Regions from separate parts of the Brevibacillus sp. LEMMJ03 genome, predicted to be linked through region 1. Evidence: riboswitches for the same ligand, from Rfam matches in the RefSeq annotation. Region 1 holds a riboswitch; each other region holds the start of a gene.
What was found. Region 1 has a riboswitch for S-adenosylmethionine ahead of metK (methionine adenosyltransferase). Riboswitches for the same ligand answer to the same signal wherever they lie in the genome.

Region 1 (7,161 bases):
GGCCCAGTTGTCTGATCAGGGCAAGGAAGTCATCGGATTGAAACTCAAGCCCGGCAGGTACTACATCCGATTGAGCAGCGCGGTTTCGTTCAAATACGACGCCTACCGCCTCACGCTGCACAAGGAGAAGCTGGTGGACGGCTACCGCGACATCGCCACTCACTGGGCCCGCTCCGACATCGCCCGGCTGACTCGAAAAGGGGTCGTCAAGGGCTTTGAAAACGCCACGTTCCAGCCCAACCAGCAGGTGACGCGGGCACAGTTTGCCACCATGCTGATCCAGGCCATGCGGGCCAAAGGGCTGCCGGTGGGGTCGTACACGGGCCGCAATCCGTTCGGCGACCTGTCCAGCTCCCATTGGGCGTACCAGTCGCTCTTGAAGGCTTATCAACTGGGGATTTTGCAGGGGTACCCCAACCGGACGATCAAGCCGAACCAGCCCATCTCCCGGGCGGAGATGGCCCAGATGACAGCCCGCGCCCAGAACCTGCTCTTGTACAAGCACAGCAGGTCTTCGTACCGTGACGTATCGACCAGCCACTGGGCGTCTCCGGCCATCGAGGCGCTCACCTCCAGAGGATGGCTGAAGGGATACGGGAATCTCTTCAAGCCGCAGGGACACGCGACCCGGGCCGAGGTGGTCGTCCTGTTGGCCAGGGTCTATCAATTGTGATCTTCAGAAAAGGAGAGGACATCGAGATGAACAAAGCGACAAAAGGATTGCTTGCAGCCGCGGTAGTCGGAACGGCCATTTTTGCTTCCCAGGCGATGGCTGACGGCGGAAGCGCCGGCGTGCCGGGTTCCGCAGACGACCCGGTCGTGACGAAGAGCTACGTCGATCAGCAGATCCAACGAGCGCTGGGCAGTGGAGGCGGCAGCGGGACCAGCGGATTGACCGTGGTGGAGCTGTATCCGGGCCAGACGCTGTACGGCTTTGAAGGGACGGAATTCATCGTCCGCACCGGACAGGTGCAGGCTGTCGCCGGCGACAAGGGAGATGGTCTGACCGACATTACGGAGGGGGCGGATCTCCGTGCCGGTGCACCGGTTTCCCACAACCACCTGCTCCTGATCGCCCGCTCCGACAACCGCGGTTTGCGGCTGGACCCGAACTACGGCGGCGTGGCCTACATCATGGTGCGCGGCAAATACGAAATCCGCTAAGTGCATATTGACACCGAAGAGAAAAACCAGTATCCTATTATCCGTAATGGATACTCTTATCCAGAGCAGGCGGAGGGACTGGCCCTATGAAGCCCGGCAACCGACTTGAGCGGTGCTAACCAGCAGAACGGATATCTGTTCTGGCCGATAAGAGGTAAGGAACGCATCAAAACAAGCACCTTTTCCTCAAACGGAAAAGGTTTTTTTTTGCATGTGCCTTCGTCTGATAAGAACCTGTTTCGGCTACCACACTATTTGTATGAGTCCAAAGGAGGTCGTACACATGGCATTGCAAAAAGGTCGTCGTCTGTTCACTTCTGAATCTGTCACCGAAGGTCATCCGGATAAGATTTGTGACCAAATTTCCGACGCCATTCTGGATGCGATCCTGGCAAAGGATCCGAACGCCCGCGTGGCTTGCGAAACGTCCGTAACCACCGGTCTCGTGCTCGTGGCGGGTGAAATCACCACCAACACCTATGTGGACATTCAAAAGCTGGTGCGCGACACGATCCGCGAAATCGGCTATGACCGCGCCAAATTCGGTTTTGACGCAGACACGTGCGGCGTCATCACCGCGATCGGCGAGCAGTCTGCCGACATCGCCCTGGGTGTGGACCAGGCCCTGGAAGCGCGCGAAGGCAAGATGACCGACGAGGAAATCGAAGCGATCGGCGCCGGCGACCAAGGGTTGATGTTCGGGTTTGCCTGCAACGAAACGCCTGAACTGATGCCGCTGCCGATCAGCATGGCGCACAAGCTGGCCCGCCGCCTGACCGAAGTGCGCAAAAACGGCACGCTCAGCTATCTGCGTCCGGACGGCAAAACGCAGGTGACCGTGGAATACGAAGGCGACAAGCCGGTGCGCATCGACACCATTGTCATCTCCACCCAACATGCGCCGGAAGCGACGCTGGAACAAATCAAGAAAGACCTGATGGAACACGTCATCAAGCCGGTCGTTCCCGCTGAACTGCTGGATGACGAGACCAAGTACTTCATCAACCCGACCGGCCGTTTCGTGATCGGCGGTCCGCAGGGCGACGCCGGTTTGACCGGACGCAAAATCATCGTGGACACTTACGGCGGCTACGCTCGTCACGGCGGCGGCGCGTTCTCCGGCAAAGACCCGACAAAGGTGGACCGCTCCGGCGCATACGCAGCGCGCTACGTGGCGAAGAACATCGTCGCGGCCGGCCTGGCGGACAAGTGCGAAGTGCAGGTAGCGTACGCCATCGGTGTGGCACAGCCTGTGTCCATCAGCGTGGATACGTTCGGCACCGGCAAGATCGCCGAGGAGGAGCTGGTGAAGCTCGTCCGCAAGCACTTCGACCTGCGCCCGGCAGGGATCATCAAGCAGCTTGACCTGCGTCGTCCGATCTACAAGCAAACCGCCGCATACGGTCACTTTGGGCGTAACGACCTGAATGTGCCGTGGGAGAAGACAGACAAGGCGGAAGCGCTGAAACAGGACGCTGCCAATCTGTTGAACTAACAACCGAGTAGGGAGAGCCTAGTGTACGCACTAGGCTTTTTTTCTTGGATAGGAATGGTAATCCAGTCATAAAGGAATCCGTTCACCGGTGTCGAATCACTATGTAGGCTGTAAGGAGGGATTTTGTTGCCGAAAAGGTGGCCCTTCTTCCTTGTCATTCTGGTGTCGTTCGGTCTGGTCGTGACTGCCGGACTGCTCGGGGGTGTGCATCTTCCAAATAAGAACATGCCAAAAGTGCAACATTTTCCCCCGGTTCCTACGTCTATAAGCACAAGCGGGGAGGAAGCCGCTGCAGCGCGGGAACGAACGGCCGAAAAGGACGAAGCCGTCGTACCCAGGCAGTGGTATCGAAATCGGGTGGTGGTGCTGACCTACCACCATGTGTCGAACCAATTGAACCAACGCTATGTGATTGACCCGGACCAATTTGCCCGGCATATGGCGTTTTTGCGCGAGAATGACCTGCATCCGATTTCGCTGTCGGAGTTTTTGCGTTTTGTCGACACCGGCGTGCTGTCCACCGACAACGCCGTGCTGATTACGTTTGACGATGGATACGAGAGTTACTACACGCATGCGTTTCCCGTGCTGCGCCGGTACCAGTTTCCATCCGTCAATTTTGCCATAGCAGGTCGGCTGCGGGACACCGTGGAGCGCAAGCGAGAAAATATGACGACACCGTTGACTCGCCAACAGATAAAAGAAATGCTCGTTTCCGGGCTGGTGGATATCGGCTCACACACTTACAGTCTGCATGAACAGGCCGCCAGCAGCGAATGGGGAGAATGGGGGCCAAAGACCGCTCCCGTATACATGGAGGATGTGCAGCGCCTGGAAGACGAGCAGGAATACCGGAACCGATTGTACGTTGACTTTACCATGTCCCGCGTCGGCCTGAGCGATCTGGTGGGCCGACCGGTGGATACCATATCCTTGCCGTTCGGCTTTTTCAATGACATCGTTCTGCAGACAGCCCAACAAGCCGGCTACCGTTACGTGTTCAACTCCAATCCGGGAGTGGTGACACCCGGCGTCAATCCGCTGGCCATCCCGCGCTTTGACGTCGGTTTGCGCGAGATGGATACTGCCCAACTCCACCAGCTATTTACGAAAGCGAAAAACGGATTTGAAGGAGAGCAGGAATGAATCAGGCAATCAGCATCAGCATGTTGGATGGAGTGATTAAACGAACGATTGAGACGGTGGAGGCAAGCAAGGCGCAAATCTTTGAGATTTCGGAACATGCACGCCAGCAGGGCAATGCGTTAAAGCTGGAATTGCATGAATTGCGACAAGAAATTTCCAAAGTGATACAAAAGGTGGACGCGCTGGAGCTCGCCTACCGCAAGTCGCGCAACCGGCTGGTGCTGGTGAGCCGCAACTTCCACACCTATACGGAAGAAGACATCCGCATCGCGTACGAGGAAGCGAGCCGCATCCAGGTGGAGCTGTCCATTTTCCGGGAACGGGAAAACAACCTGAAGCGCAGGCGCAATGATCTGGAGCGGCAGCTTCGCAATCTGGAGGAGACGATCGAGCGGGCGGAAAAGCTGGTCACGCAGATGGGGGTTGTGCTCGGGTACCTGACCGGCGACTTGAGCAAGGTCGACGAAGCGCTGGAGACGGCCAAGCAGCATCAGATGATGGGGTTGAAGATCATTCAGGCCCAGGAGGAAGAACGGAAGCGCGTCGCGCGCGAAATTCACGACGGTCCGGCCCAATCGATGGCCAACGTGGTGCTGCGCTCGGAAATCGTGGAGAAGATGCTGAAAAACGACCGCATCCTGGAAGCGCAGATGGAACTGTACGAACTGAAAGAGATGGTCCGCATGAGCTTGGCCGATGTTAGGCGGATCATTTTTGACCTGCGGCCGATGGCGCTGGACGATTTGGGGCTGGTGCCCACGCTGCAGAAATACATTCAAACCTACGAGGAGCGAACGCACGTCTCCGTCGACCTGGTCGTGTTTGGCGTGGAGCAGCCGCTCAAGAGCTCCGTCAAAGCCGCCATCTTCCGTCTGGTACAGGAGTGCCTGAACAACGTGGAAAAGCATGCGGGGGCCAGCACGGTCCAGGTGAAACTCGAGTTCTTGGAGGATTCGCTGGTTCTCGTTGTCAAAGATGACGGGGTCGGCTTTGACGTAGACAAGCGCACAGCCAAAGGAGGGTCCTTTGGGCTGTTGGGAATGAAGGAGCGGGCGCAGCTGCTCGAGGGTACGATGGAGCTGCAGTCGTCGCCTGGAGAAGGAACGAAAGTGATGTTTCAAATACCGGTTAAATTTTGAGTGCGAAATCGTGCATAGGGAGGATGAACATGGAGAAAAGGCAGCAAGAAATCCGGATTGTCATTGTGGACGATCATCAACTGTTCCGTGAAGGCGTAAAGCGGATTTTGGAAATGGAGAGCGATTTTCGGGTAATCGGCGAAGGTTCCGACGGGGAAGAGGCGTATCGCCTCGCCGAGGAGCACAAGCCGGATGTGGTCCTGATGGACATTAACATGCCCAATGTCAACGGTGTCTCCGCCGCGGAACACGTCATTTCCGTAAGCCCGGATACCCGTGTGATCATCCTGTCCATTCATGACGACGAAGGCTACGTGTACCGCACGCTGCGTTCCGGAGCGTCCGGCTATCTGCTGAAAGAGATGGGGACGAACGATCTGGTGGAAGCCGTTCGCGTGGTGGCCGGAGGCGGCGCGTATATCCATCCGAAAGTAACAGGCAAGCTGATTGAAGAGTTTCGCCGCCTGAGCGAACAGGAAGGAGCGTCGGAACGGACGTTTGCGGTAGAGGATTCGGAGCCGGTCGATCCCAAGGTGATCGAGTCGCTGACCCGCCGCGAGCGCGAGGTCCTGCAGTTGATGGCGGAAGGGAAGAGCAACCGGGCCATCGGGGAGTTTTTGTTTATCAGTGAGAAGACGGTCAAAAACCACGTCAGCAGCATTTTGCAAAAACTGAGCGTTCAGGACCGGACGTAGGCCGTGGTCATTTCCATCAAAAACGGCTGGGTAAAACTGTAAAACAAGAAGGCGGCTGCACCATGAACAAGCCATTCCGCATACCTTGATTGCAGGAGGAGGTATGACCGTGATGGAAGAGTTGGTGGTGTGGCTGTTGGCGGCATATGGCTGCTCCTCTCTGATGGTGACGCTTGCAAACCGCTGGATCAGCCGGATGGCGGAACGCGCGGACCAATCATGCGTGCATTACCGGCTGCTGCTCGGCAACTCGGAGCAGGTGGTGGAATACGCGGTCCGGCGGCTGCAGGTCCGTTCGTATTGGAGCGGCACGCCCATACGCATCTCGTATGTCGATTACGGATCGACTGATGATACATGTGGCATCATGGCTGTTTTGAAACGGGCCGGCCACCTCTGCGCCGACAACGGGGAAGAGGCGGCTGCCGTCCCGGCCGTGACCATAGACCTTCGCCGTACGGGCGAGTGGGAGCGCGCGATGTAGCGCGCTTTTTCTTTTGCCGTGGTTCCGCTTCACGGGACGATGGTTGTCCCGAAATATTTGCGGGCAGCCGCTGTCTTTTTGCACACTGGTCGTGTGGAGACAAGGGGGACGGAGGCGGTAGTGTGCGAGAGTACCTGCTCTATGTAAAAGTGGGGGACGAGGCGGCGCACGTGTATGTGACGCCGTGTTTTGCGGTGGATCAGACGTATTGGCGGGAGCGGGACGGCTGCAGGCTCCACGTCATCGGCAAAAGCCCGTCGCTGGCGCTGGCCTTTTACCTGAGAGGAGTGCTGAACGCGCGGCTGCAGGGACGGGACGTCGGGGAAGAGGATATTGCCGCCATGCGGGAATGGGCGCTGGCGCATGTCAGGGAAACCAACGCCTTGTACGGCCGGGAAGCGCGGGACATGCAGCCGCTCAGGGGAGAGTGGTTTTTGTTCGAGAGGGCCGGGGAAGACGCGGGGGATGCGGATGGCCGACAGGCTGATGAGGGGGAAGATGCCGATGCCGGGAGGGAGGCACCGTTCGGTCCGGGAGCCCCTTTCTCCGCTGGTGCCCTTCCCGATCTTCGCGCAGACAGCGAGCGGCTGCATCTGCTGCTGCAGGGACGCGCTTTGCTGCTGGAAGAGCTGGACGGCTTTCTGCACAGGCGCGGCTGGACAGGAAGTCTGCGCGGGGAATGTCTGCAGTGGCTGGTTCTCGACGGGAAAGCGGAGTGGCGGCCGGGCATTGAGCTGTTTGTGAGGCGGGACTGGTGGCGCCGCCGTTTGGCGATGCGGTGCGGCCGATGCGGCAGCGAGCGGGGGATCGCGCTCACGCTCTGCCACTCCTGCGGGCAGGGCTGCGCATACTGCACGACATGTTTGGACATGGGCAGAAGCAAATGCTGCACGCCGTATCTCTGCGTTCCCGGCAAACGCACCCGCTTTCGCAAGGACAGCGCGGCGGCCGCTCTCCAGTGGGAGGGGCGGTATTCGCAGATGCAGGCGGCAGCGGCGGAACGGGCCAGGCGCTTCGTGGCGGCCAGCAGACCGGGGC
Region 2 (7,161 bases), on a different contig from region 1:
GGCCAGAATCCGGTTGTCGTTGGTAAATTCCGTAAACTGCTTCTGCAGCTTGTGAAGCGAGGAGTGATTCAACTCTACGCGAAACAGACCGCCTGTCTCCAGCGTAATGCCCTGATGCAGATGGCCCAGTTCGCGGAAACTGTCCAACAGCCTCGACACGTAACGGGCGTTGCGGCCAATTTCATCCATGTAGCGCTTTTTGGAATCAATTTCTTCCAACACCACGGCGGGCAGGACGATCTCGTTGTCCGCAAAGGAAAACATCGCCCGCGGATCTTGCAGGAGTACGTTGGTGTCCAGTACGTAGATTTTCTTCAAATTCTCGCCTCCTATTACCCATCTTCTCTATCGTATGCAGTTGGGGACCGGATGCTCTGCTGCCCGAACGCGATGTACTACAGTGTATGACGGGGGGTGGACGGATAGACGAGAGGCGGGGGAATGAAAACGGGGCGGGCAGAACACAATACGACTAACCATGCAGCCGTACTGCAGCAAACCAGGGAAAGGAAGTATGACCGTGAAACGGACAGCTATCTGTATGCTCAGCGTCAGCCTGCTCCTCTCCGCCTGCATGTCGAGCAACAAGCCTCCGGCCAACCAGGCGGCGCCGCAGCCCGGCCGCGCTGTGCCGGAAACGCAGCGCGTCCAGCAAACCGCCCCGTCCCCGGCCTACAACCAGTCGCCGCAGGCAACCGCCAACCGGCTGGTGCAGTTGGCCACGCGGGTGAAAAACGTCAATGACGCGACGGCGGTGGTCCTGGGCAAGTGGGCCGTCGTCGGCATTGACGTCAACGCCCATCTCGACCGGCCGGAAGTGGGCGTGATCAAATACTCGGTGGCGGAGGCGCTGAAAGAGGATCCCCAAGGGGCGAACGCCATCGTCACCGCCGACCCCGACATCGTGCAGCGGCTGCGGGAAATGGCCGCCGACATCCAGCGCGGCCATCCCGTGGCCGGTTTTGCCGAAGAACTGGCGGACATCGTCGGACGGCTCATGCCGCAGTTCCCGCGCGACGTGAGAAAACGGGAAGAGACGCCGACCAGGGAAAACGAGCAGCGGATCAACAAGAGCAGCAACGCCAAACCGCAGGGTAACGAAAAAATCCCGGTGAACCGCTGACCTCTGCCCCAAACAAAACAGGCATTTTCCGGGCTTACGCCCAGGAAAATGCCTGTTTATCGTCTGCCGCGTCACGGTCTGCCGCCTGCTCTACGGGTCCGAGCGCGTCCAACGCCTGCCCCAGGTCCTGAAGCAGGTCGCCGGCGTCCTCCAGCCCCGCGGAGAGGCGGATCAGTCCGTCCGTGATTCCCCGCCGTGCCCGCTCCGCAGGCGGCATGGCGGCATGGGACATCATCGCCGGATAGGAAAGAATCGTCTCTACCGCGCCCAGACTGACGGCGACGATCGGCAGCCTGACGCGGTCAAACAGCGCTTTGGCCCGCTCGCGGCTGCCCACGTCAAAGGAGAGGACGGCCCCGTGTCCGCTCGCCTGCCGGTTTTGCAGGTCATGTCCGTCGTGTTCCGGCAATCCGGTGTAGTAGACGCGGCTGACCGCCGGGTGTGTGGAAAGCCAACGGGCCAGCTTTTCCGCCGTCTGCGTGCTGACGTCCAGGCGCGCTTTCAAGGACTTCAACCCGCGCAGCACCAGCCAGGAATCCTGCACGCCGAGGATCGCTCCCATGCCGTTTTGGATCATGTAGAGCTGCTCGCCCAACGCCGCCTCCCTGGTCACGGCCAACCCCGCCACGACGTCGCTGTGGCCGCCGATGAACTTGGTCGCGCTGTGGATCACCACGTCCGCGCCCAACTCCAGCGGCCGCTGATAGTACGGCGTCATGAACGTATTGTCTACGATCACGAGCAGTCCCCGCTGTTTCGCCAGCGCGCAGACAGCGGCGATGTCCGTCACTTTCAGCGTCGGGTTGGACGGGGTTTCCAGGTAGATGCCCTTGGTCTCGGGACGGATGGCCGCTTCCACCTGCTCCAGCGAGGTGGTATCGACAAAGCTGACGGTGATCCCCATGCGGGAAAGAACCTTGGTCAAGAAGCGGTAGGTGCCGCCGTACACGTCCTCCGCCACCACGACGTGATCCCCGGCGGAGAACAGCATGAACACGCTGGAGATGGCCGCCATACCGGAAGCAAAGGCGAATCCGCGCTCTCCTCCCTCCAGAACGGCGATCGCCTCTTCCAGGGCATGCCGGGTGGGATTGCCCGAACGAGCGTAATCGTAGACTCCGGGCCGGTCCAGATCGGCCTGATGAAAGGTGGACGCCTGATAAATGGGCACCGAGGCCGCCCCTGTCACCGGGTCAATACAACTGGTGCCGTGCAGCAGTTTGGTGGCAAAGTTCATCGTACACTCCCTCCCGCCACTGCGAGACTGGCATCCAGCGCCTGACACACATCGGCGATCAGGTCGTCGGGATGTTCGATCCCGACCGACAGCCGCAGCAGCCGGTCGCACACGCCCACGTACTCGCGGATCTCCTGCGGGATGTCGGCATGGGTCTGCGTCGCCGGATAGGTGCACAGCGACTCCACGCCGCCCAGGCTTTCCGCAAACGAGACGATCCGCAGCCGCTCCAGAAACGGCGCCACCTGATCAGCCGAGCGGAGGCGGAACGAGACCATCCCGCTGAACCCGCTGGCCTGCCTGCGCTGCACCTCGTAACCGGGGTGCTCCGCCAAGCCGGGATAAAAGACGTCCGTCACGGCAGGGTGTTCCCGCAGTTTCTGCGCAATCGCATAGGCGTTTGCCTGATGGCGTTCCATCCGCAGGGCCAGGGTCTTCATCCCCCGCAGCAGCAGCCAACAGTCCTGGGGACCCAGCACCGCTCCGATGGAATTGTGCAAAAACCGGATCTTTTCGGACAACTCCTCGCCCTTTGTGACGATCAGTCCGGCGAGGACGTCGTTGTGTCCGCCGAGGTATTTGGTCGCGCTGTGTAGCACCAGGTCGGCCCCCAACCCCAGCGGCCGCTGACAGTAGGGCGTCATGAACGTGTTGTCCACAATGGTCAACAGCCCGTTCCGCTTGGCCACCTCCGCCACCGCCGCGATGTCGGTGATCTGCATCAGGGGATTGGTCGGCGTTTCCACAAAGACAGCCCGCGTCTCTGGGCGAATCGCTTCTTCCAAGTTCTTCACGTCGCGCAGGTCGACGTAGCTGAAGCGAAGCCCGTAGCGTGAGAGCACCTGCTCGAACAACCGGTACGTCCCGCCGTACAGATCGAGCGATACGACCAGGTGATCTCCCTGGGAGAACAGCCCCATGACCGTGTGAACCGCCGCCATGCCCGAAGCGCAGGCAAACCCGGCGTCTCCCCCTTCCGCTTCGGCAATCGCCTGCTCCAGCACCGTCCGGGTCGGGTTGGCCGTGCGCGTGTAATCGTATCCCGTGCTCTGACCGAGGGCGGGATGGCGATACGCGGTGGCGTAGTAGACGGGAAAGCTGACCGCTCCGGTCCGTTCGTCTTTGGCGACGCCCGCCTGTACCAATTTTGTCTCCAGATGCATGTGGATCTCTCCCTCCAACGAATTGGCCGAGGGCAATGAAAAAAGCCCTCTTTTCTCTGAAAAGAAGGCTTTGTTTACGCTCACGTAAGCAAATCCTTCTCATCTTTCAGAGCGTTTACACTCTGCAGGAATTAGCACCAGTATCCCCCTGTACACAGGTGATTGGTTGCCGGGCATCATCGGGCCAGTCCCTCCGCCTCTCTGGATAAGAAGTTTGCTATGCAATTTGCTTTTGGTTGACCTTATACTACCGGAATCGGAAGTACCTGTCAACCCGTTTTTCCATCTCGTTGGTACCCGATCACTGTGCGTTCCTTAATGCGGTCATCACCTGGTTGTCCAGCTTGGCCGCCGCATTTTTGTCGTACGTCTTTTCATATTGGGGCTCGACCGAGATGCGGGAGCCGTAGAACATCACGTCGCGAACCGCCTCGATGGCCACTTCCACCATGGCCAGCTTCAGCGGAACATTCTCCATCCGCTCCGTTTTGATCGTCGCCCTGCCGTTGATGGCATAGGAGGAACCAGCCCCGATCAAATGCAACACCACCTGCGGTTCCTTGGCAATGTTGGCCAAAATGCGGGAGCGGTTGTCTACCGCGAAACGGATCAACTGCGGCGTCGGCGCAAACGTCCAGGAAAGGGAACTGAGCGACGGAGCGCCGGTCTCGTGGTCGATGGTCCCGAGTGTGAGAAAACGCTCCTGCTGCAAAAGCGCGAACAGTTCCTCCGAAAGCGTTTGGGAAACGGTTTCAGCCATTCCGATGCCTCCTTGAAAAGGGAATGTACGTCTATTGTACCCACCCGCCTGGCGATAGGCAAACCTTTCCGTCCGGCGCCTTGATTCTCCACCGTTTTTTTCCTACACTGATACGTAATGGGAACGATCGCGAGACAGGAGGAGAGCCGCATGCCCCCATCCCCCACCGACCGCTTGCTGGCCAAGATCGACGAACTGCTGGCAGAGCTTCAGGAAGTGCGCAAACTGAACGAACGGATGGACAAAATCGCCCTCTTTCTGGAGGATATCCGTCTGGCCGACGTGATTCAAAACTATACGGCCCCGAGCAAGCTGCTGTGGATCAACTTCCTCGCAGGTCTTGCCCGGGGCCTGGGATTGACGATCGGCACGGCCATTGTCCTGGCGTTGCTCGGCTCCTTCCTCAGCCAGTTCCTGTCCGTCCCGATCATCGGCGATTACATCCGCCAGTTGATCGATTACGTGCAAGCCTATCGGCCGTAAGCCTTACTCGTCATCGTCCTCGTCGCGGTCGTCGCCGTCTTTATGGTTGTTCTTGCCGCCATGGTTGTCCTCGTCGTCATGGCCGTGCTTTTTCCAATAGCCGTAGGCGTTGCCTTTCGGATGCTTATCCTTGTCCTTGCCTTCCCCCTTGCCTTCCTCGTCGTCATCGCCGTTGACCGGCGTTTTGTGCGGAATGTCGGCTTGGGCCACGAGCTTGCCGTCCAGGTACAGCTCGAGGTGTACCGCTTTCGCGTTGTAGGAGCGGTTTTTGTAGCTCAGTTTCACCTCAAACTCGTCGTCATCCACCTTTACCTCGTGCTTTTTGCCGTCCGGCGCCACGACGTACAGCTTCACCTTGCCCTTGCCGCCCTCATCGTCGAGGCCGTCAATGCTTCCTTTCACGCGAATCTGTTTCTCTTTTGCATTAATCGAAGCGGTTCCCTCGATGCGGTAGCTGTGCGGCTTGTCGCTGTCAGCGGCGTTGATTACCTTCAGCTCCACCGATTCGGAATCGATTTTCTTTCCGGCCTTGTAGGCTTCGACCAGCGCCTTGCCTTTGCCGGCCTGTACGCCCTTCAGGGTGACGGAGTAAGAGCCGACGCCTTTCCACAGCTTTTTCACGTCCGCCTCTTTGGTTTTGCCGTCGTACTTCACGACCACCTTGTCCGCTTCCTGGCTGATGATGCCGTTTACTTTCAGTTCCTGTTTGTTCCCATCCAACAGCGCCAAGGCGTGAATCAGCACGTCGGTCTCCACGGCGGTTCCCGTGTTTACCTGCAGCTTGCGGGTTTCCACCAGCTTGTCGCCCACGTACGCCTTGACCGTCGCGTACTGCGGCGTGGCGCTTACGATAGCGGAAAAGCTGACGGTGAACGTATCCTCCGCGGTGGGAACGACTTCGATCGTGCCGCCGTTCGGCTTGTCGACGACCACTTTGGTCACATTGTCGGACACTTTCCCTTTGATGTACGTGGTTTGGTTGTGGGTCTCGGGCTTCACGCTGACGAAGCCTTGATTGTTGACGTCAAAGCGGACTTCCAGGTAAATGTCGGCGTAGTGTTCGCGGTAGACGCGCTCCCACTCTTCCGGATGCTCCTCGATGTACGTCTGCATTTTGGCGTCCAGACCGATCTCTTTTACGACCAGATACAGGTGGTCGGCCTGCGTTTTCAGCAGCATGTTCAAGGTCGCCGGATCGTTTGCCGCCAGCTCTTTCAGATTGTATCGGGTGACTTGTTTGCTTTCATCGTTCATGACAACTTTGGTGCCGCTTGTTTCGGTTCCGAGGGTGCTCGCGTCGGCCAGGAGCGGTGTCACTCCCCCGATGAGCGCCGCGGCAGTCACGACTGCCAATACGGGCTTGGTTCCCATTTTCTTCATGATGCCTTCTCCTTTCTACGTATTGCTTGCCTTGGACACCCTAACAGACGGGGGGTTCCTTGCAAAGGTTGCAAAAACGGCCAAAAACGGGGACGCTTTCGCCATATTGGGACGAAAGACACAAAAACCCCGCCTCTGTCGAAGAGACGGGGATAATGGTCACGCGGCCCCGCCCGTTCATCCGGCTCGGCGGAGCCCCGTGCATATTCTACTCGTTATACCTGGGTTCGTTTTCGATCGCAGCCAGCAGCGATTCCGCTTCTTCTGCGGGATAGCGGCGTTCCCACACTTCGTGGGCGAAGACGCAGCGGACCACGTACCAGTCCCCTTCGCGGCGATACTCCCATTCCTGCGCCTGGTGGTCGTCCCTCAGGATGTCCGCGAAAAACGCGGCCGTATCCAGAGCGGATCGGTCGTCCGGCCGCGCGTCGGCGACGATTTGAATCTGCAGCCAGTTGTAGAGCGCGTCCTCCCGCTTCACGGCTGCTCCCTCACTTACTCTCGCGTTCCCCCGGCTTGATCCGCACCTTGACGATCACCAGAATGGCGATGGCGACCAGGAGTGCGCTTTTCACCGGGAGCTGCACGTCCAGAATGGCGAAAATCAGCGCGCCCATAAAGAGCAGCACATACAGCAGGAGCGTTTTCAGAATGGGCATGCGCCAGCGGGTGGCAAACCCGAGATAGTAAACGATGATCAACTGGACAAAGATGATCCAGGTGCGGTTGTGGTCCGCCCACAAGCGAAAGCTGTCGTACGCCGACAACTGGTCCGGTGCGGCAGGCGCATAGGTGGAAGCAAGCTCAAGCCACTCCATGCGTCACCCCTCCTGCCCCGCAGCGGCCAGGCCCTCGCGGCGCAGTTCGTGCAGGTACACCATCTCGTCTGCGTACTCCCGCTCGTCTTCCACGGGGGTTTCCAGAACAACAGGCAGGTGCTGGAGCTTGTCGCTCACCAGGAATTTGGCCAGCGCTTCGCTGCCAATCTCCCCTTTGCCGATTTTTTCGTGGCGGT
Region 3 (7,161 bases), on a different contig from region 1:
CCCAGCGCAGGTCGAAAATGTTGTACATCAGCGTGCGGGACGCGTTGGTGTAGTCGGTCACGTGCGCCCTGCCGCCGGAGAGCTTCCAGATCAGCCAGGTGTCGATGGTGCCGAACAAGAGCTCGCCGCGTTCCGCCCTGGCCCGTGCTCCCTCCACGTTGTCGAGGATCCACTTGACCTTGGTGCCGGAGAAGTAGGCGTCGATCAAAAGGCCGGTCCGTTCGCGAAACCGATCGTTCAGCCCCTGCGCCTTCAGCGCCTCGCAAATCTCCGCCGTCTGGCGGGACTGCCAGACGATCGCGTTGTAGACCGGCAGGCCGGTCTGTCTGTCCCAGACGACGGTCGTCTCCCGCTGGTTGGTGATGCCGATCGCGGCCACTTCCTGGGCGCTGATGTTGTGGATGGCCAGCACCTCGCCGATCACGCCGACGACGGACGACCAGATCTCCATGGCGTCGTGCTCCACCCAGCCCGGCCGGGGAAACAACTGCGTGAACTCCTTCTGGGCCGCTCCCACCATGTTCCCTTCCCGGTTGAACAAAATGGCACGGGAACTGGTCGTGCCCTGGTCGATGGCCAATACGTACCGCTTTTCCATCCGTCACATCCCCCTTCATCGTTTTCTCCCGATCCCTCGCTGCGTTAATCGGCCCGGGCCGACCGCTTAGCCGAACAAGGTCTTGAATACGAGCGCTCCCGCCGTCCCGCCGACGATCGGCCCCACGACCGGAATCCAGGCGTAGCTCCAGTCGGATGAGCCTTTGCCTGCGATTGGCAGGACGAAGTGGGCGAGGCGCGGCCCCAAATCGCGCGCCGGATTGATCGCATAGCCGGTGGTCCCGCCGAGCGACATGCCGATGGCGACGATAAAAAAGCCGACAATCAGCGGATTGAGCCCTTCGGCAAACGTGTTGCCGCCGATGGCCAGCAGGCCGAACACGAGAAAAAACGTGCCCAACCCCTCGCTGAGAACATTCGCAAACGTGTGTCGAATCGCCGGAGCCGTGCAGAATACCCCCAGTTTGGCCGCCGGGTCAGCGGTTTCTTTCCAGTGCGGCAGGTAGTACAGGTAGACGAAGACAGCCCCCAGAAACGCCCCGGCCATCTGGGCCAGGATGTACCCGGGCACGAGCTCCCAAGCGAACGATCCGATCGACGCGAGCGCGATGGTGACGGCCGGATTCAGATGGCCGCCGCTGACTCCCCCGACCGCGTAAACGGCAAAGGCGACGGCAAAGCCCCAGCCCATGGTAATCACGATCCATCCGCCGTCTTGCGCCTTGGACTTGTTCAGCACGACGCCCGCCACGACGCCGTCCCCGAGAATCACCAGCATCATGGTCCCGATCAGTTCCGCCCAATACGCCGACATCATGTTCCCCCACTCTCTTCTTTTTTATGATGAGACCGGACCGGCTCCCCCCTTTTCGCCGTTCACCTCCCTGGAAGAAAACAGAAAATCCACCTATCAACCACTGCTTAAGCCCACAGGAACTTAAACACTAGAGAAATAGGTGGATCTCCTGATCTCATCCGACGTATGACCTTCTGGAATCAATCATAAGCGGACGTGAAAGCGTTGTCAACCACTTTTTTACAGTTGTTTCCACAGGTTTCGATCGGAGGTGGTGACGGCGATGGCTCCCGCCGCCAGAGCGCTCTCGATCTCCTCCCAGGTGCGGATAAACCCGCCGACGATGATCGGAATCCGGATCTGCTCACGAATTTCCGTAATGATGTGCGGCATGACCCCCGGCAGGACTTCCACGAAATCGGGTTTCGTCTGCTCGAGGATTTTGTAGCTTGTCTCCAGCGCGCCGGAGTCCAGCAAAAACAGGCGCTGCACCGTGACCAAGCCCTTCTTTTTGACGGTCGTGATCACCTGCGAACGGGTGGAAATGACGCCGGCCGGCTTGATCTCCTGGCAGAGAAACAGCGCGCCGTGCTCGTCGTTTTTCAACCCCTGCACCAGATCGGCGTGCAGCCACAGCTTTTTTCCGTGCCGGCGCGCCAGGTCGGCGATGCTTTTCAGTTGACAGATATGGCTCTCCAGCAGAATGATCGTGTCGTACCGGCTTTCCAGGACGCGCTCAAACTCCTTCATGTGGCGAATGGCCGGCAGAATGGTTTGCGAACCCAGCATGATGTGTCCTCATCCCCTTGAAGAAGAAGTGCTCCGCTTCTATCATGCCAAAAAATCCCGGCGAATGCGATGGGGAGTTGGACGCTTGTTTACCAACCCGCAGTCCCTTCGACGGCACCACGATCGTCGGCCGCCTCCAGCACGGGGTACAACCGCGCCTGCAGGCCGAAGTCCCGTCCCAAGAGCTCCGCGTGCTCCTCCCTGAGTCCGGCGGCGAGCAAGCCCACGCGCAGGACGCTGCCCGGATCGTACTGGACGGTAAGCCTGCGGACGGCGACTCCCGCCCGTTCGAGGAACAGCAGCACCTGCTCCGGCGTCACGCGGGCCGCTGTCCCTTCCAGAAAACAGAAGTCGAGGCTGGATGAGAGCCGGCTGGACGGGACCGCCGCCGGCCGTTCCCGCCAGGCGGGATGAGGCGTAAACGGCTGGGTCAGCAAGAAGGCCAGATCCTCCACGACCGCGCTGGCTGTCGGCAGTTCGCCCGCCCCTTTGCCGGTGAACAAAAGGTCGCCGACGAGGCTGCCCTCCACCTGGACGGCATTGTACGCATCCCGGATGCGCGCCAGCGGATGCCCCAGCGGCACCAGCGTCGGCCGCACGGACAGGTGCAGACCGCCGTCTTCCCGGCGCGCTTGCGCCAGCAGTTTGATCCGGTACCCCAGCTCTTTCGCCAGCCGGATGTGGCCCTGCGAGAGGTCGGCAATCCCCTGCCGCTCGATGGCGGAGAGGGGCAGCGACTCACCGAACACGAGCTGCGCCAGAATGTACAGCTTGTACAGGGCGTCCCAGCCTTCCACGTCGGCGCGCGGATCGGCCTCCGCATAACCCAGCTCCTGCGCCCGCTTCAACACGTCCGCGTAGGGGAGCTGCGCCTCCTCCATCTGCGACAGGATGAAGTTGGTCGTTCCGTTGAGGATGCCGCGCACTTCCGTAATGTCGTTGGTCCTGAGGAACTGGCGCAGCACGCCGAGGATGGGAATCCCCCCGGCGACGCTGGCTTCGTAGGCGAGATGGACGCCGTGCCGGTTGGCCAGTTCCACCAGCTCCGCGCCGCGCTTGGCCAGCAGTTCCTTGTTGGCCGTCACCACATGGCAGCCCTTTTGGATCAGCGCCCGCACGTAGTCGTAGGTCGGCTCCACGCCGCCCATCACTTCCACGACGATGTCCACGTCGCTTTCCAGAACGTCGGCAAACCGCGTCGTCAACAGCGACGGCTCCACCTGCACGGCCCGCTGCTTCCGCGTGTCGCGCACCAGCGCCTTGACGATTTCGATGCGCCTGCCCAGCCGGGCCGACAGCTTCTCCTGCTGCGCGCGGATCGTCTTGACCACCCCGCCGCCTACCGTTCCCAATCCCAACAAGCCCACTTTTACCACGCTCATGTTTCTCCCACCCCGTTTTTTGTCTTGTACAACACGAAAAAACCTTCTTCCGATTCGAAGAAGGCTTGTGTGCATTGCGCCCGAGCCTCCTTCTCATCTCTCAAGACACGCGTGTCTTGCAGGAATTGGCACCTTGTCACATATCGCGTGACGGTTGCCGGGCTTCATCGGGCCAGTCCCTCCACCTCTCTGGATAAGAAAGAAGTCCTATGAAGTTCAGGAACAGAAGAATGAAAAAGCCTTCTCCGACAAGAAGAAGGCCTGCATCCGTATCAAACGAACCCGCTTCTTATCTGTCAAGACCTCTGTCTTGCAGGAATTGGCACCTGGTCACGCACCTCGTGACGGTTGCCGGGCTTCATCGGGCCAGTCCCTCCGCCGCTCTGGATAAGAACAGTGTTTACCTGTTGGGTATCATTGTAAAGAATGCCAGGTTGTTCGTCAACAAGAATCTGGCAGACGGCGCCGCGTGCGGCACGCGCGAACGTCACAGCGTACATTCGAGATAGGCGTAACGTGCGGCAGTGACGAACCCCAGTTTTTCATAAACAGCGACCGCCGGCCGGTTCTCCTCAAACACACACAAGTACACGTGCGGCGATTTCTCCCGTGCCAGCCGGCAAATGTCCGACGTGATCCGCGTTCCCCATCCTCTGTTTTGGTGGGCTGGCGAAGTGCCGATATTGCCAATCTCCACATAGCGCTCGTGAAAAATGTGAAACCCGGCCATCGACATGAGGTCGCCGGCAGGGGAAAACAAACCGATATGAGGTGTTTCCGTCAGTTCTTCCTCTCGAAAGCTGATCATGCCGACTTCGCTCGCGAGTTTGTTGACCGCATCGAGATGGGACTTGTCGAGAAAGCGGTAATCGCTTTTGGGCAAAAGAAGAGTCGTGTCGCGCCATCTCATCAGCAGCATGGTCTTTCTGGACTGAATGTGGGGAATGGCAAGGCGGGACAGGCATTCTTCCGATACGGTGATGACTCCGCTCACCGCTTCTTGCGTCGGAAGTCGTAACGCTTCCTTGAATGCCCCGATCATCTCTTCGGCAGAATGCTCCGTGCCCGCCCATGCATGGAAGGTGAACGCGTGGAACGGCAAGCCCTTCAGATAGGTTCCGACCAGGCAAATCTCTTCGTTTCGTGTCTGCGCAAGCGCGATGCATCTGTCCGCCCGCAGAAAGAGGTTGCTGTACAGGATGTACGCTTCTTCCACGCACAAGCGCTCCAGCAGGGCGGAACGTTCCTGTTCTGTGATCGAACGGATCATGTCGTCTCCTCCGCGAAAAAGGGGGTCTTTGTTTCCTCTCTCTATTCTACTGTTTTGCGCGGCCGCCGGCACGTTTGTTTCTACCGGTTCGCTTCTTCCACAGTCAGACGTGTTGGGGTGGTTCCCCTTCTCTTTATACGCAAAGAAAGAGGGGTTTCCCTTGGCAGCAGGGAATTGGATATGATTCCCTATATTACGAAAGGAGTGCTCCTCATGGCACGTGTCGTCCTGTTCGAATTAAGCAGCCAAAACCCCGAGCGAGCCGTTCAGTTTTATTCTACCGTCTTCGGCTGGAACGTCGCGGAGCCGCGGTGGGGTCCGGATTTTTTCTCCCCTGTTGAGCGCATGGGACGTTCGGGCCGATGAATACACATGTACTATCCCCTGCGCGGCTCGGCGCGCCCGCCCTTTTGCTTTCCAAACCGGAAAAGGAGGTGACAGCACCCATGCGGTATCGCCGCCTTCCCCCCTAGCCTTCACGCTTTTCCCCGGCATGTACAGGAATGACCACACGAACACAAGGAGGTTGTTCTCATGAACCTGCGCCCTCGGGAGCCGATTGACATGACTGCGCCCGTGTCGGTGTACCCTGCCGACATCAATCTTCATCTGCCGAAATGGCTGTTTCGAATGCGAAGATAGACCGTTGCCCACATACGGAAGGAGGACTCTATGCGAGTCGCAATAGTAGGTGTTGGCGGCGTTGGACAAGTGAGCGCCTGCGAAATCGTGAAGTCGCGTTACTTGGAAAAACTGGTGCTGGCCGACATTTCCATCGGTCCGGCGGAAGAACTGGCCGCCGAACTGCGCCGGGAAACCGACGTGGAGATTCAGGTGAAGCGGGTGGACGCCCGCGACGTGTCGAGCGTCCAGGCCATTCTGGGCGACATCGACGTACTGCTGCACATCGGCCTGCCCGAAAACAACTTCGAAGTGATGAAAGCGTGCTTGAACACGAAAACGCATTACATTGATACCGCCTCCAGCGGGCCGCAGTGGCTCCGCAAACAGTTGGCCTGGAACGACGCGTTCAAAGCGGCCGGCCTCCTGGGCATCATGGGCTTGGGGTGCGACCCCGGCTTTTCCAACATCGCGGCCCGGTACGCCGTCGATCAGTTGGACGAAGTGGATGCCATTCTGATCCGCGACGGCGACAATTCCGTCGTCGACTACGACGGTTTCTGCTCCTACTTCAGCCCGCAGACCGCCATCCAGGAGTGTCTCGCCAAGCCCAACTACTGGACCGCGGACAAAGGGGAACAGTATTTCCCGACGCCGTTCGCCAACAAGGAGGAGTTTGAATTCCCCGAACCGATCGGCTGGCTCGACTGCTACAACGTCGAGCACGAGAAGGCCACCACCCTGGGCGAAACCATCGGCCGGGCCAAGGGATGCAGGTACGTGGACTTCAAGTACGCCCTGCACCCCGACTTCGTCAATACGCTGCAGGTATTGAGCTACCTGGGGCTGGACAGCGACGAGGAGATCGACGTCAAAGGCGTAAAGGTGGCACCACGCGACGTGGTCGTCACCTCGATGCCGAAACCGGCCGACCTGGCGGGCAAAATTCATGGCTACTCCTGCGTCGGCGCGCTCGTCAAAGGAAAAAAGGACAACAAGCGAAAGGACATGTACGTCTACACCATCGCCAATCATGACGAGGTTTTCTACAAAACCGAATTCCAGGCGACGATCTGGCAGACCGGCATTCCGCCCGTCGTAGCCGTGGACATGATGGCGGAGGGGCTCTTGACCGCGACAGGCTGCATACCGCCCGAGCTGATCGATCCGATCCCGTTTCTGGCCCGGCTGAAAGCCCGCGGCATGAAGTGGGACGTGATCGAAAAGACCTCCCCCCTCCTGTAGATCACGTAGCACGTAAGTTGACATACACGCGAAAAAGGATGGCGGCATCCGATCTGCCATCCTTTTTCGGGACCAGCAGACCAGCAAGGCGCACGGAACATCGAACCAGCGGAAAAGCGGACAAGCATGGCTGTCCTCTGCGGGCTGACCCGCTATGGAAGGCGGCCGGCTCCGCCGCTCGGCCGCTCCGCTAGTCTCCCAGCGGCTGCGAGTTGTTGCTGGAGCCGGTCCAGTCCGTCAGCTCGCTGATCGCTTTCCACAGCGCCGGGTAAAACGCGTGGCGCACGCCCTTTTGCAGCGCCTGGGCGGGGATTCCTTTCAGGCTGTTGGTCTCCAGGCCGATCATTCGTTTGACCAACTGCAGGTGCTGGTAGCGAAAGCTCTGGAACGACTCGTCAAACTGGAGCAGCTCCTGCATCAAGCGGAACAGTGCCGGTTGGGCGTCCGGCTGCTTGTGCAGCTCCAGCGGACTGAGACCGGCGTCGGTCAGCAGCCGCTCG
Region 4 (7,161 bases), on a different contig from region 1:
AGGGCCGGCGGCCGTCGGCGCGAACCGTCTGTCGGCTGCTGTGCGCCCTGCGTCGGCAGTTCGTAGAGGATCACCGTATGGTACGTGGGGTAGAGGAAGGGATCGGCTGAAAAGCGCGCCACTTCCTTCGCCGCCGGCCGCAGCTCCGGCGGAAATCCGTCCAGGACCGCGTTGGTGACCAGCACCCGGGAGACGGTGGAGGCGTGAAGCGTAAGGGACTGGGCGAAATAGGCGAACCGTCTGACGCGTTCCGTCTCGTAGGCGGGGGCGTAATAGTCAAACAGACGCTCTTCCTCCCAGGTGTACAGCAGGGTGCCCTCCGGGGGATACCGGGATTCCACGAACCGCACCAACTGCAGCGCGGGCGGAGGATCCAGATGACGCTGAAGCACGGCTGCCTGGCGGACGGTCAGGACGGCCAGGACGCCCGCAAACAACAAACAGACCGCCGCTTTTCCCGCAAACCGGCGGGGCCGGTTTCCCAGCACGGAAAAACCGTGCGCGACGAGCAGAAGGAGCAGCGGCAGCAGCGGCAGGATGTGCCGGGCCTTTTCGCTGTTTTGGCCGAAAAACGCCCACAGTGCGTAAGGTCCGGCGGCCAGCGCCAGGAACCAGACGACGGCGGGTTGGGGGCGCGGGCGCAGCAGGTCGGCGGCCCCTGCCGCCGCGCCGCCGATCAAGACGGCGAGAACGAGGATGTTGAGCCATCCCGGCAGCCCCTGAGCAAATGCCTCCTCCGATGTGCCAATCAGGCCGTTCAGCGTCAAGCGTTCCCAGAGAAAACCGCACAGGCGCTCCCCCCAGGAGGCGCCGGAGGAAAAGGACGTGCCGCCCCAATCGGTGAAGTGGCCGACGGCAAACGCCTGCCCCAACTGCCAAAACGGGACAAGCCCGCCTTCGGTCGCGGCGGTGGGCAGCAGCCAGCCGGCCAGCGCAGCCAAGAACAGCAGCACGACCACGGCCGTACGGGCGATAAAGCCCCCGAGACTGCGGCGTTCCCGAAACAGCCGGAACAGCGGGTGAAGGAGCAAAAAGCCGAACGGAAAGGACGACAGGCGAATGCCCAACAGCAGCGCAAACCAGACAGCGGCAAGGCAGGTGAGCAGAAACAGCGGCCGTCCGCTCAGGTGAAGGGTAGCGGCGATGACGGCCAACAGCACCAGGACCGCCAGCAAGCCCAACGCGTCCGACATGGGCTGCACGACGGTGAGCCCCAGCAGCGGACTGGCCGCGAACAGGAGCATTGCTGTCCATCTGGATCGGGCGTCGGGCAGCAGTTTTTGGGCCAACAGGTAAAACGGAATCTGGGAGAGCGCTCCGCACCAGACGGACAAGAGCGTCAGCGCGCGAACCGGCTCTTCCGCGAACGGCAGGAACAGATGGCCGGCGAGGATGTACAGCGGATAGCCGGGAAAGTGGGGCTGCATGTTGAAGATGTCGTACCGCTGGAGCGCGAGGGCAAAATCAACGGCGTCCCAGCTTTCCGCGTACACCCCGGCAAACGGGAGGCGGAGGGCCCAGACGGCCGCTGTCAAGAAAGTCAGGATGATGGCATTTCGAAAAAACGGCATGTCGGACACCCCCTCCTTCTGCCTGGGGTCTCGGTACTGCTCAGTGGCGGAACGCCACATGCCGCGGCTTTGATCCGCGGCATGCTGCCGGGTGCTGTCCCGACGGATCGCTGCCGCCACTCACGCCGCCGGCGGCTGATGGGCTGCGTCCTCCTTTTGCCGCTGCTGCCGGACCGACCGCCAGCGGATGAGGAAAACGATGACGAGGTAGTACAGCCAGTACGCGGCGAACTCCTCCACCGACGGATTGTGCGTATAGCCGAGCAGCGCTTTGAGGAAAATGCCTACCTGACCGCTCAGCAGCGGAGCGGTTCCGTAATCGCGGATGTAGTGCTGTTCGTCGACCGGATGCTCCGGCAGGATGGAGACGATGTTGTACACTTCCCCGATGTCTCCGGCCGGCGTGCGGTAGACGCTGCCGATCAGCCCCAGGTCCTGCATGACGCCGACGCCTTGGGCGAACAGGCCGGCGGCGATGATCAGGATGATCACCTTGGTGACGGTAAAAAAGGTGCGCAGCGGCAATTTTTTGCTGCTGTTGAAAAAGAGATACGACAGCACACAGGCCAGCCCCAATCCGGCCAGCGCTCCCCAGCTTGTCAGCGCCTTTTGGATGTCCCCGCCGCTGATTGCCGCAAAGAAGAAGACGGTCTCCACGCCTTCCCTCAGCGTCACGAGAAAGGAGTGGACGATCAGGTTGGCTGCGCTGCCCGCCGTCAGGATCTTGTCCAGCCTGCTGTGCATGTCGCTTCGCATGTCTTTTTGCTGGCCGGACATCCACACCGCCATGTGCGTCAACAGCAGGGAGGAAGCGAACAGCATGCCGATCCGCATGTAGTTTTCGCTCGCCATCATGCGGAAGTCGGTAAGCACGATTTGAAACAGGAGAGCGACGAGAAAACTGGCGAAAAGAGCCAAACCGGCGCCGGCCCACACCCATTTGTTCCACTGGCGGGCGCCGACGCGGGTGAGATAGGTGACGATAATGCCGATGATCAGCAGGGCTTCGAAAGCTTCCCGCAGGGTGATGAGAAACGCCTGTATGTCCATGGGTACCTCCCCCTTCTACGACGGAGAGAGACCTCCCCGCGCGGAAGAGGTCGCTCCCGTTTTTTCGATATGGACGGTTAGATCCATTTCTTTCGTTTGGCGAGCCAGAACAAGCTGCCGAAAACGATGATCAGGCCGCCCATGAGAGAAGCGGTGACCACCGGATTTACCTTGGACGGAGCCGGTTTGGCGCCTTCTCCGGCGGGCGCCGGGTTCGCGGTCGGGCCGTCTGTCTGTCCGCCGGCGGAATGGGCAGACGACTGTGCGGCCGGTTCTCCCTGTCCGGGAGATTGTTCCGGGGCCTGTGCGGCGGGGGAAACGGCCGACTGCCCAGGAAGGCTGCCGGACGTCGGCGTTTGTTGGCCGGCAGGGGACGAACCGCCTGCCGTCGTTTTCGTGCCGGCCGGAGAGGCCGTTCCCCCTTTCCACGGAAACAGCGGCTGGAGCGTGGAGCGAATCAGTTTGGTCTGCTTCAGGAACTCGTTCTTGTCGGAAGGCACGGTCCCCACGCCGAACAGGCCGGGATTGCCCAGCGCGGCCAGCGCTTTGTCGAAAGCGGCGAACGCCGTTTTAGAAGCGCTGTCACTGATGTACGGGGCGAGCACGTTGAGGGTCCCTCTGCCTTTTGCCAAAAGCAGCTTTGCCTTGGCGTAGTCGTCAAACTGCTGCTCGGCGTTTGTCAACCGGCGGTCGATGTTCTTCACCAGCAGCGCTTTGTAGTTGTGCAGGACGAGATCCTTGTTTTGTTGAGAAAAGTTCGCTTCCAGCGTCTGGGCGGTCTGTTGGCCAAACTCCAGGGCGATCTCGTTTTTGCGGCTGAGAAACGCCTGGTGGGCGCCGTTCCAGTCTTCCGGAGTCTGTTCCAGCTTGGCCGCGATCTCCTTGAAGCTCTCCGCGAGGTCTTCCTTGTTCGGGTCGCCGTAGGAATAGGCGAAGGCGGATGCGGGCAGAAGCAGCGCCAGAAACAGGGCGAGCAAGAGGCGCAGCGGCACGGAGCCTCCTCCTTTCTATCATTAATATAATGATAATCATTATCAAAACGATCTCCTCTCCTGATAATAAAGGGGCATCCCGTACGCGTCAATAAAGATTTTCATTCTCGATGAAAGGAGCACATGCCGTTCCATCCGTTTTTGGAAGTTGCTTACAGTCGCGAATATTTCTGAAAAACTCCCAAAAACGGGATTGACGGAGCCGCCGGCTTCGATGTATGATGTCCTCATCATCAAAAGCATAGTGGAAAACTTGGAATTACACATGCCTTCTTATCCAGAGCAGGCTGAGGGACTGGCCCGATGACGCCCGGCAACCGACTGTCAAGAGCATGCGGCTCTTGCGGCACGGTGCTAACTCCTGCAGGAATGTTTCCTGAGAGATGAGAGGTGAGCGAGCGAACCGCGCCTCTTTCCTCAGGGAAAGAGGCGTTTGTTTTTTCCGGTTTTTCCGTCCATGCCATCATTTTTCACGCACTCATACGGGGGGATGTACCAGATGAAAACGATGAAAAAATGGATGACAGCCAGTCTCGTCGCGGCCCTTTTGCTGACGGGCTGCACCAGTGAACAGCCGCCGGCGCCGTCTGCCCAGTCCGCCACGTCACAGTCGTCCCAGCCGGCGGCCGCGCCGCAGCAGCCGGCAGCCGCATCACCGGCGGCGTCTACCTCGGCGGCCATTCCGGCGGCAGTGGACAAACCGTTGAAAATCGCTCTGGTCAGCGAGTTCTCCATCGGGACGTTTTCCGCCCAGTACCTGCAGGGAGTCAAAGAGCAGGTGAGCAAATTCGGCGGCGAGCTGGTCGTCTACAACGCGGACGGCGACCTGGGCAAAATGGCGGCCCACCTCGACACCGCGGTCAACCAAAAAGTGGACGGGATCCTGATCAACCACGGCCGTGCGGAAGCGCTGCAGCCGGGCGTGGAGCGGGCGGTCAAGGCGGGGATTCCCGTCGTCGCGTTCGACAACGACCTGGACCAGGTGGACGGCGTCACCGTGATTGACCAGGACGACTACAGCCTGGCCTGGCAGGGGCTGAAAAACCTGGCCCAATCCATCGACGGGAAAGGCAACATCGTCTACATCTGGGTGGGCGGTTTTGCGCCGATGGAAAAGCGCAACCGCGTCTACGAGATTTTTCTCAAGCGCTACCCCAACATCAAGGAGATCGCCCGCTTCGGTTCGGCCACCCCGAACACGGCGCTGGACACCCAGGCGCAGATGGATGCGATCCTGAAAAAGTACCCGAACAAAGGCGACATCGCTGCCGTGTGGGCGCCGTGGGACGAATTCGCCAAAGGGGCTACGCGGGCGATCAAGGCGGCGGGACGGACGGAGATCAAGGTGTTCGGCATCGACTTGTCCGACGAAGACCTGCAGCTCATCCAGGAGAAGGACAGCCCGTGGAAAGCGTCGGCGGCGACCGATCCGGCCGACATCGGACGGGTGCAGAGCCGCTTCCTCTACCAAAAGATCGCCGGCGAACACACGCCCAAGTACTTCTCGCTCGATCCGCATCTGGTCAGCCAGGACAAACTGCCGGACAAACCGGTCAACATGTCCGAACTGGCTCAATACGTGAGCGGATGGGGACGTAGCGACGCCGCCGTCTCGCCGTGGATGGCCGCGCTGGAGGCTAAGCACAAGTGACAGGAACGGACAGATCAGGGAGGGATGCGAGATGACGGCCTCCATTTTGGAAATGAAGGGGATCGTCAAGCAGTACGGCGGGGTGTACGCCCTGCGCGGGGTGGATTTCACCGTGCGCGGCGGGGAGGTGCACGCCATCCTCGGGGCCAACGGGGCGGGCAAAAGCACGCTGGTGAAAATTCTCTCCGGCGCGGAGCAGGCGACTGCCGGCAGCATTCTGATCGACGGCCGCGAGCTTGCGGTCGCCGAACCGCGGGATGCCAAGCGGGCCGGCATCCACCTCGTGCAGCAGGAAGTGGACACGGGGCTGATTCCCTCCCTGAGCGTCGCGGAAAACATTCTCCTGGACCAATCCGTCTCCGCCGGCGGCTGGTGGCATTCGCCGAAGCGGACGGTGGAGCGGGCCCGACAGATTCTCAGCCGGTGCGGTTTTTCCCTGCCGCTTAAGGCAAAGGCGGAGGAGCTGACGCTGGCGGAAAAGCAGTTGGTGCTGCTGGCCCGCGCCGTGTCCCAGGACGTCCGCTTCGTCATCTTTGACGAGCCGACCGCGCCGCTCAGCCTGACGGAAGCGGCGGCGCTGTTCGAGCTGATCGCCAGCCTGAAGGCGGCCGGGTTGGGGATCGTCTACATCTCCCACCGGCTGCCGGAGGTGTTCGCCATCGCCGACCGCATCACCGTGCTGCGGGACGGCAGTCGGGTGTGGGAAAAGCGGACGGACCAGACCAGTCCGGAAGAAGCGGTGTCGGCGATGCTGGGCCGAAGCGAAGCCAATCGGGCGGACGACCGGACGGGGCGAGCAGGCGAAGTGCTGCTGGAAGCGAGAGAGCTGCGGATCGGCCACAAGGTGAAGCGGTTTGACGTCCAGGTGCGGCAGGGGGAGATCGTCGCCGTGGTGGGACTGGTGGGCGCCGGCAAGACGGAGGTGTCCCGCGCCCTGTTCGGCGCTGACCGGCTGGACGGCGGCGAGATCCGGCTGCGAGGACGGACCCTGCGCCTCCGCCATCCCGGTGAGGCGATCCAGAACGGCATCGCGCTGATTCCCGAAGAGCGGCGGCTGCAGGGCATTCTGGTGGAGGAGCCGGTGAAGCACAACCTGACGCTGGCCCACCTGCGGGCGTTTGCGCGGGGAGGCTTTCTTTCGGACAGGGCGGAGCGCGAGGCGGCCCAGTCCCTCGTGGAGCGGCTGGGCATCAAGACGGCCGGGCTGGACCAGCGGACGGGCAGCCTGTCCGGCGGCAACCAGCAGAAAGTGGCGATCGGCAAGTGGCTGTTGACCACGGCCAGCGTTTTCCTCTTCGACGAGCCGACCAAGGGCGTGGACATCGGCGCCAAGCAGGAGATTTTCCGCTTGATCAGGGAACTCGCGGACGAGGGCAGGGGCATCTTGTACTTTTCCAGCGAGATTGACGAAGCGCTGGCGCTGGCCGATCGCCTGATCGTGCTGGAAAACGGCCGGACCGCCGCGGAATGGAGCCGGAGCGAATGGACGGAAGGACGGATCACGGCCGAGACGGTGATGTTTTACATGAGTGGAGGGAATCATCATGGAAGCAGTGCTGCAGGGTGAAAAAACAAAACAGACGCGGGGTTCGCTGGCGCAGCGGTACGGTGCGCTCCTGGCCATTCTGGCCGTGATCGCGTTTTTCAGCATCGTCAACGAAAACTTTCTCAGCTACGCCAATCTGGTGGACATCCTGCGCTCCATTTCCATCGTGACGCTGGTGGCGATCGGGGTCACCTTTTCCCTGATCGTGGGCGGCTTTGACCTGTCCGTCGGTTCGACGGTCAGCGTGGCGACGGTGCTCTCCGCCTCGCTCATGGTGTGGTACCGGCAGGAACTGCTGGTGGCGGTGGCCGTTCCGCTCCTGGCCGGTCTGGTGATCGGGCTGATCAACGC

Region 2: it holds a riboswitch for S-adenosylmethionine, as region 1 does, so the genes downstream of both, FOI68_RS15215 (aminotransferase class I/II-fold pyridoxal phosphate-dependent enzyme) here and metK (methionine adenosyltransferase) in region 1, are expected to answer to the same signal.
Region 3: it holds a riboswitch for S-adenosylmethionine, as region 1 does, so the genes downstream of both, FOI68_RS12480 (homoserine dehydrogenase) here and metK (methionine adenosyltransferase) in region 1, are expected to answer to the same signal.
Region 4: it holds a riboswitch for S-adenosylmethionine, as region 1 does, so the genes downstream of both, FOI68_RS05390 (sugar ABC transporter substrate-binding protein) here and metK (methionine adenosyltransferase) in region 1, are expected to answer to the same signal.

The regions. Positions count from the first base shown of each region.
Region 1 covers NZ_VKJN01000013.1:23,460-30,620, forward strand. The annotation lists gene FOI68_RS16460 (S8 family peptidase) at 1-673, shown strand, start outside; gene FOI68_RS16465 (hypothetical protein) at 700-1,164, shown strand; SAM riboswitch class I at 1,218-1,318, shown strand; gene metK (methionine adenosyltransferase) at 1,448-2,659, shown strand; gene FOI68_RS16475 (polysaccharide deacetylase family protein) at 2,786-3,805, shown strand; gene FOI68_RS16480 (sensor histidine kinase) at 3,802-4,944, shown strand; gene FOI68_RS16485 (response regulator) at 4,974-5,639, shown strand; gene FOI68_RS16490 (glycosyltransferase family 2 protein) at 5,752-6,123, shown strand; gene FOI68_RS16495 (ATP-dependent helicase ComFA) at 6,246-7,161, shown strand, end outside.
Region 2 covers NZ_VKJN01000011.1:111,027-118,187, reverse strand. The annotation lists gene FOI68_RS15230 (PhoH family protein) at 1-318, opposite strand, end outside; gene FOI68_RS15225 (YhcN/YlaJ family sporulation lipoprotein) at 515-1,123, shown strand; gene FOI68_RS15220 (trans-sulfuration enzyme family protein) at 1,158-2,360, opposite strand; gene FOI68_RS15215 (aminotransferase class I/II-fold pyridoxal phosphate-dependent enzyme) at 2,357-3,523, opposite strand; SAM riboswitch class I at 3,620-3,735, opposite strand; gene FOI68_RS15210 (pyridoxamine 5'-phosphate oxidase family protein) at 3,825-4,283, opposite strand; gene FOI68_RS15205 (DUF5665 domain-containing protein) at 4,434-4,766, shown strand; gene FOI68_RS15200 (hypothetical protein) at 4,770-6,146, opposite strand; gene FOI68_RS15195 (hypothetical protein) at 6,355-6,627, opposite strand; gene FOI68_RS15190 (YlaH-like family protein) at 6,638-6,964, opposite strand; gene FOI68_RS15185 (deoxyribonuclease IV) at 6,968-7,161, opposite strand, start outside.
Region 3 covers NZ_VKJN01000008.1:180,771-187,931, forward strand. The annotation lists gene glpK (glycerol kinase GlpK) at 1-598, opposite strand, end outside; gene FOI68_RS12470 (MIP/aquaporin family protein) at 665-1,372, opposite strand; gene FOI68_RS12475 (glycerol-3-phosphate responsive antiterminator) at 1,595-2,146, opposite strand; gene FOI68_RS12480 (homoserine dehydrogenase) at 2,233-3,525, opposite strand; SAM riboswitch class I at 3,616-3,725, opposite strand; SAM riboswitch class I at 3,812-3,919, opposite strand; gene FOI68_RS12485 (GNAT family N-acetyltransferase) at 4,013-4,795, opposite strand; gene FOI68_RS12490 (saccharopine dehydrogenase family protein) at 5,468-6,661, shown strand; gene FOI68_RS12495 (tryptophan 2,3-dioxygenase family protein) at 6,852-7,161, opposite strand, start outside.
Region 4 covers NZ_VKJN01000003.1:139,656-146,816, forward strand. The annotation lists gene FOI68_RS05370 (hypothetical protein) at 1-66, shown strand, start outside; gene FOI68_RS05375 (DUF2723 domain-containing protein) at 1-1,571, opposite strand, end outside; gene FOI68_RS05380 (FTR1 family iron permease) at 1,692-2,621, opposite strand; gene FOI68_RS05385 (hypothetical protein) at 2,699-3,613, opposite strand; SAM riboswitch class I at 3,884-4,003, shown strand; gene FOI68_RS05390 (sugar ABC transporter substrate-binding protein) at 4,122-5,264, shown strand; gene FOI68_RS05395 (sugar ABC transporter ATP-binding protein) at 5,296-6,831, shown strand; gene FOI68_RS05400 (ABC transporter permease) at 6,809-7,161, shown strand, end outside.